2 regions of the Pseudomonas sp. JL27(2026) genome follow, and region 1 is predicted to be linked to the other one. Evidence: predicted binding sites of a transcription regulator. Region 1 holds the regulator's gene; the other holds the start of a gene.
What was found. Region 1 encodes LexA, which represses DNA repair genes until DNA is damaged. Its sites were predicted from a motif close to CTGTNTNNNNANACAG; they were not measured.

Region 1 (3,411 bases):
CCCACCACAGCACTGCGCTGATAGTCGAGGTCCAGTACCGGGGCGAAGCTCAGGTCCAGGCCAACCGCCAGCACTTCGGTCGCCATGATCCAGCCACACTGCTCGGCCAGGTACTCGGCGTTCGGGTTATCGGCGATTGCACGCATTGCCGGCAAACGCACGAAGCCCTGACGCAGGCGCTGAACGCGACCGCCCTCCTGGTCTACCGCCAGTAGCAGATTCGGGCGAACAGCACGGATCGACGCACTCAATTCCCGTACCTGACGCGGATGCTCAATGTTGCGGGCAAAGATGATCAAGCCGCCCACTTCGGGCTGGCGCAACAATTGGCGATCTTCGGCCGTCAGCCAGGTACCGGCGACGTCCACCATCAACGAGCCTTGCAGGCCAGCAGTCATAGAGATTCCTTGATAACGAAAAGCGCGCGCGGCGCATCTTTGAATAACCCGGCCCGACGCAGACGCACGACTTCGCCACCAAGGGCAAGGCCTGGCGGAACGTGGTCTGCAAAAGGAAAATGGAGCGGATCTGAAACGAGAGTCGGCATGGGCGGCTAGCTTAGCGGATGTAAGCTGCCGCGCCCACCCGTGTGCGGCTAAACCTTGGCGGCCACCGGTGCCGACTTGCTGCGAGGGCGCAACTGGGCGGCGGCCATGGCGTCATCAGTGACGCCGGTTTCGGCGCGCATGCCAGCCGCCAGAAACGGCACCATCAGGCGCATCACCTGCTCAATGGAAGTGTTGACACCAAAATCAGTCTCGGCAATAGCACGCAAGGCCTTGATCCCCGACATGCTGAACGCAGCCGCGCCGAGCATGAAATGCACGCGCCAGAACAGTTCGATAGGCGGAATACGCGGTGCGGCGTCGTTGACCAGCAGCATGTAACGACGGAAAACCTTGCCGTACATGTCTTCCAGATAACGGCGCAAATGGCCTTGGCTCTGACTGAACGCCAGCCCCAGCAAACGCATGAATATGGAAAGATCGTTGCCGCTGCGGGGCTGCACGACCAGCGCTTGCTCCACGAGGATTTCCAGCAGGTCTTCCAGAGAAGGCTTGTTGTCAGGCTTGGCCTGACGACGCTCCAGTTCACGATCGAGGCTGATACAGAACGGCCCGAGAAAGCGCGAAAACACCGCTTGGATCAGCGCTTTTTTCGAGCCGAAGTGATAGTTCACTGCCGCCAGGTTGACACCCGCCTTGCTGGTGATCAGCCGCAATGAAGTTTCAGCAAACCCTTTTTCCGCGAACAACTGCTCGGCAGCATCAAGAATGCGTTCTACGGTTTCCGACTGGGCCATGGCTACTCCGCCTGACAAACACTTGTTTGAAACATACGTTTCAGCTTGTGTCTTGTCAAGGCTGGCAGTTCGTTTTGCGAATGGTCGGTCAGCTATTTAACCATACCTGCCGAAAGCTGTAGCCAGTCCTACAGACGTTGGGCCGATGATCTGCGGGACGACCGTCCAGCGGACGGTAAAAAATCGAGGATTGCCAAGAATGCTTCACTGTATATAATCCCAGTCACTGTATAAAAAGACAGAGCGATCGACATGCTAAAACTGACGCCCCGCCAAGCTGAGATTCTGGCTTTTATCAAACGCTGCCTCGAAGACAACGGCTATCCGCCCACCCGCGCGGAAATCGCCTTGGAACTGGGTTTCAAATCGCCCAACGCGGCGGAAGAACACCTAAAGGCACTGGCCCGCAAGGGCGCTATCGAAATGACACCCGGTGCTTCACGCGGCATTCGCATTCCAGGCTTTGAAGCCAAGGCCGACGAGTCCACCCTGCCGATCATTGGCCGGGTTGCTGCAGGTGCGCCGATTCTGGCCCAGCAACACATCGAAGAATCCTGCAACATCAATCCTGCCTTCTTCCATCCTCGCGCCGACTATTTGTTGCGTGTACACGGCATGAGCATGAAGGACGTCGGCATCTTTGATGGCGACTTGCTGGCAGTCCATACCACCCGTGAAGCCCGCAATGGCCAGATCGTTGTGGCACGGATCGGCGATGAAGTGACGGTAAAACGCTTCAAGCGCGACGGCAGCAAAGTTTGGCTGATTGCCGAAAACCCTGAATTCGCGCCTATCGAGGTGAATCTGAAAGATCAGGATCTGGTGATCGAAGGCTTGAGCGTCGGCGTCATACGCCGCTAAAGGAGGCTTTATGCAGTTCCCACATCTACCACAGCAGGCACAACTGACCTTGTTCGAAGCCTTCATGGTTCAGCCATTGGCGCCAACCCTGAAAGAGACAGTGCAGTCGCCCTGGATCGCCGAACCCGAAGTGTTCAGCGAACTGTCTTTGCGTGGCGCCGCCGGGAACTGCCTGAGCCTGCTTGCACCCATCCTGAGAGAACTGAGCCAGGAGCAGGACGCTCGCTGGCTGACACTGATTGCGCCACCGGCGAGCCTGACTCAAACCTGGCTTCGTGACGCCGGCCTGAACCGCGAGCGCATTCTGCTTTTACAACCGCGCGGCACACAAAGTGCCCTGCAACTGACCTGCGAAGCGTTACGCCTGGGGCGCAGCCACACCGTCGTCAGCTGGTTGAACCCACTGAATAGCGCCTCCCGGCAACAGTTGAGCAGCGCCGCCCGCATTGGAGAGGCACAAAGCCTGAATATTCGACTCGGTTAAGTGTCACGCAATGTGCACTTGAAGACGCAGGGCTTCTCCAGGACAGAGAAGCCGATCAGTAAAAATCGAGCAGCGATAATTTCTTACCAAAAACCGACAAACGGAATCAGTGAAGAACCCGCGACCCTTCTTCTTTGTCGAACTCACCTTCAACCAGGCGTCCCGCCATCTGCACACCGACGCTCAACATCGCCTTGGCGACTTCAACGTGCTGGCCCTGCAAGAAAGCCTTGGCATCCTCGGAGAAATCCAAAGTAACCAGAGAACCCTCGTCCTCGGCCCTGCGCAGCTCAATACGGCCGTCTGGTAACTCGACAATTTCTAGAAAGGACGTTGGCATAAAGGTCTGTTCTCCACGAAAGGCCGGGATTATATAGGCATCGGCCAGGCTTCGCTCGGGATCTTGAGGAACGGTCATCAGCCAACCATTCCGAAAAACTTCTTGCGGTCGGCCATTCCCCCTGATCGCCCCTCCCCTAATGCCCCCTCCTTCAAAAATTCGGCTTGTACTCAAAAGCCGCTGAAGCCTGGGAATCAGAAAATGGCACGATCACCGACTTTTTGTTAAGAAAGCCATTAACAAGGGAGCCGGGGAACATCTGGATCGAATTGTTGAAAACCTCTACCGCGCTGTTGAAGAGGGTAATCGCCGCACCGATATTTTCTTGCTGTTCGGTGATTTCCCGCATGAAGCTGTTAAACAATTCATTGGCCTTGAGTTCTGGATAAGCCTCAAATGCCACGTTCAATCCTGCCAACAATT
Region 2 (3,411 bases), 1.2 Mb from region 1:
CATATGGTCAACGTGGAGTCTGGCGAAGTGATCGAATTCTTCGACGAAGAAATCGAAAAACTTCAGAAGGCGATCGTCGAGAAGCACGGCTACGAGATGGTGGATCACAATCTTGTGCTGTACGTACGCAAGAAAAAGTAAGCATGTCGCGCGGATTCAGGTCCGCGAAACGAACGAAGGCGACCCAAGGGTCGCCTTCGTGCTTTCTGTCGTTGATCAGATTTTTGCCGTCACGACCATTTTCTTTGCGTGGGCCAAGGATTCCTTGGTCAGGTCGATCCCGCCCAGCATTCGCGCTACTTCTTCTATCCGCTCGTTTTTGCTCAGCTTCGACACGGCTGTATGCGTAGCGTCGTGACCGCGAACCTTGTGCACAAATAGATGTTGATGACCCTGGGAGGCCACTTGCGGCAAGTGGGTGACCGTCAGCACTTGGCCGCGTTCGCCCAGGCGGCGCAGCAGTTGGCCGACAATTTCAGCCGTCGGGCCGCCGATGCCCACGTCCACTTCGTCAAATACCAGCGTCGGTACTCGTGAGGTTTGCGCGGTAATGACCTGGATTGCGAGGCTGATCCGTGACAGTTCGCCACCGGACGCGACCTTGGCCAGCGCTTTGAGCGGTTGTCCGGGGTTGGCACTGACCAGCAATTCCACCTGTTCCAGGCCGTTGGGTAGCAATTCGGTGCTGCTGTTGGGGCGCAATTCGATGGTGAAGCGACCGCCGGGCATGCCCAGGCGCTGGATCTCCTGTTCGACGGCGCTGGCCAGGCAGGTGGACGCCTGATGGCGCAGATCGCTGAGTTCTCGGGCTTTTTCCTGATAGTGTCGGGCGTATGCGCCCAGTTCTTCGCTTAGTCGCTCGATGGATTCATCGTTGGCATTGAGTGTTTCTATCTCGTCCAGCAGGCGCTGTTGGAGTTCCGCGACGTCAGTGGGTTGAATCCGGTGTTTGCGTGCCAGGGTGTAGATCGCGTCGAGGCGTTCTTCCAGTTGCTGGAGGCGTGCCGGGTCGGCGTCGAAGTTATCGAGGAAGCGGTTGAGTTCGCCGACTGCTTCTTCAACCTGGATCTGTGCGCTGGTCAGCAGGTTGGTCGCTTCGCCCAGTGCGACCACCGAATTATTGACGCTCGACAGGCGATTGAGGCTCGCGGTCAGGGCATTCAGGACATTGCCCGAGTCACTTTCGCTGCATTGTTCGACCACTTGGCGGCAAATGCCCAGCAAGGTTTCAGCGTTGGTAAGGTTTTTGTGTTCCTGCTCCAGGTGTTCCAGCTCGTTTTCACCGAGGCCCAGGTTTTCCAGTTCTTCGAGTTGATAGCTGAGCAACTGGTGGCGTGCGCGTTGCTCGTCGCCGGAGTTGGAAAGGCGTTCCAGTTCCTGGCGGGTCTGGCGCCAGCGTTGGGCGGCCAGTTGCACCTGGCGGGCGAGGTCCGTGGCGCCCGCGAATTCGTCGAGCAGTCGGCGGTGGGTGTCGGTTTTGAGCAGGGATTGGTGCTCGTGCTGGCTGTGGATATCGATCAGCAGTTCGCCGAGGGCTTTCAGATCGCCAAGCGGGCAGGGGCTGCCGTTGATGTAGCCGCGTGAACGACCTTCAGCGGTGATGACCCGGCGCAGGATGCACGGCCCTTCGCTTTCCAGGTCGCGTTCGGCCAGCCATGCGCTGGCTTCGGGGATGTCGGCAAGGTCGAAGGTGGCCAGGATATCGGCCTTGTCTGCGCCCGGGCGCACGACGCCGCTGTCGGCGCGGTCGCCGAGGGTCAGGCCCAAGGCGTCGAGCATGATCGACTTGCCGGCGCCGGTTTCCCCTGTGATCACGCTCATCCCGCGATCAAGTTCCAGATCGAGATGTTCAACGATGGCGTAGTTATGTACGGACAGGTGCACCAGCATAGAGGCCGCTCCCAGGCTTTAGGTCTGGTTATTTATACAGTGTTTTGTTTCTGGCTGACAATGCCTGCGTTTAGCTCGATTTGCTTGAGTGTCGGTTTTTTTTATTGCGAAGCAGAATGCTATCTCACGCACTTTTGTAAGGTTAATCACGCGTACCGCGACTTCAGCCCTTGAACCTGAAAATTGCGGCCCCATATACCGGGGCAGAAGCGCGAGTCGAGTTCGCGCACGATTTTGAAAGGAGAAATCTATGGCTGACGAACAGACGCTGGATACGCAAAATCTAGACGCCAATCAGGCTCCCCAAGCATCGGGTGAAGACCTGGTGGCTCGTGTACAAGTGCTCGAAGAGCAACTGGCTGGCGCTCAGGATCAGGCTTTGCGTGTTGCCGCCGATCTGCAGAACGTCCGCCGTCGCGCCGAGCAGGATGTAGAGAAAGCTCACAAATTCGCGCTGGAAAAATTTGCCGGCGACCTGCTGCCGATCATCGATAGCCTGGAGCGTGGCCTGGAGTTGTCCAACCCGGACGACGAAAGCATTCGCCCGATGCGTGAAGGCATCGAGCTGACCCTGAAAATGTTCCAGGACACTCTGAAGCGTTATCAGCTGGAAGCGATCGATCCGGAAGGCGAGCCGTTCAACGCCGAGCATCACCAGGCTATGGCGATGCAGGAAAGTGCCGACATGGAACCCAACAGCGTGCTGAAGGTGTTCCAGAAGGGCTACGTGCTCAACGGTCGTCTGCTGCGCCCGGCAATGGTCGTGGTCAGCAAGGCGCCAGCGCCGGTTTCGCCTTCGATTGACGAGCAGGCTTGAAATCCGCCGCAAGGCCCCCATTTATAAGTCAAGCGTTTAAGTGCTACCGCAGTTAGCCACCACTGCTGCGGCAACCAAATCCAAAGTTTCGGGAGAGTGAACATGGGCAAAATTATCGGTATCGACCTGGGGACTACCAACTCCTGCGTCTCCATTCTTGAAAACGGCAACGTAAAAGTTATCGAAAACGCCGAAGGCGCGCGCACCACGCCGTCGATCGTTGCCTACGCCAACGATGGCGAAATCCTGGTTGGCCAGTCGGCCAAGCGTCAGGCAGTGACCAATCCGCACAACACCCTGTACGCGGTGAAGCGTTTGATCGGTCGTCGCTTCGAAGAAGAAGTGGTTCAGAAAGACATTCAGATGGTCCCTTACAAGATCGTCAAGGCTGACAACGCCGACGCCTGGGTTGAAGTGAACGGCCAGAAAATGTCGCCGCCACAGATCTCGGCTGAAATCCTGAAAAAAATGAAGAAAACCGCCGAAGACTACCTCGGCGAAGCAGTGACTGAAGCGGTGATCACCGTTCCTGCTTACTTCAACGACAGCCAGCGTCAGGCGACCAAAGACGCCGGCCGTATTGCTGGCCTGGACGTAAAACGTATCATCAACGAACCAACCGCAGCCGCGCTGGCTTATGGTATGGACAAGGCCAAGGGCGATCACACCGTGATCGTTTATGACCTGGGCGGTGGTACTTTCGA

Region 2: the regulator LexA is predicted to act here: its motif matches at 1,915-1,930, upstream of recN (DNA repair protein RecN).

The regions. Positions count from the first base shown of each region.
Region 1 is NZ_CM167794.1:2,086,198-2,089,608, reverse strand. Features, by position in the region: gene nagZ (beta-N-acetylhexosaminidase) at 1-386, opposite strand, end outside; gene AC1Z1G_RS09465 (TetR/AcrR family transcriptional regulator) at 596-1,303, opposite strand; gene lexA (transcriptional repressor LexA) at 1,556-2,164, shown strand; gene sulA (SOS-induced cell division inhibitor SulA) at 2,175-2,648, shown strand; gene AC1Z1G_RS09450 (hypothetical protein) at 2,755-2,988, opposite strand; gene AC1Z1G_RS09445 (LemA family protein) at 3,140-3,411, opposite strand, start outside.
Region 2 is NZ_CM167794.1:903,394-906,804, forward strand. Features, by position in the region: gene fur (ferric iron uptake transcriptional regulator) at 1-141, shown strand, start outside; gene recN (DNA repair protein RecN) at 217-1,890, opposite strand; gene grpE (nucleotide exchange factor GrpE) at 2,141-2,707, shown strand; gene dnaK (molecular chaperone DnaK) at 2,810-3,411, shown strand, end outside.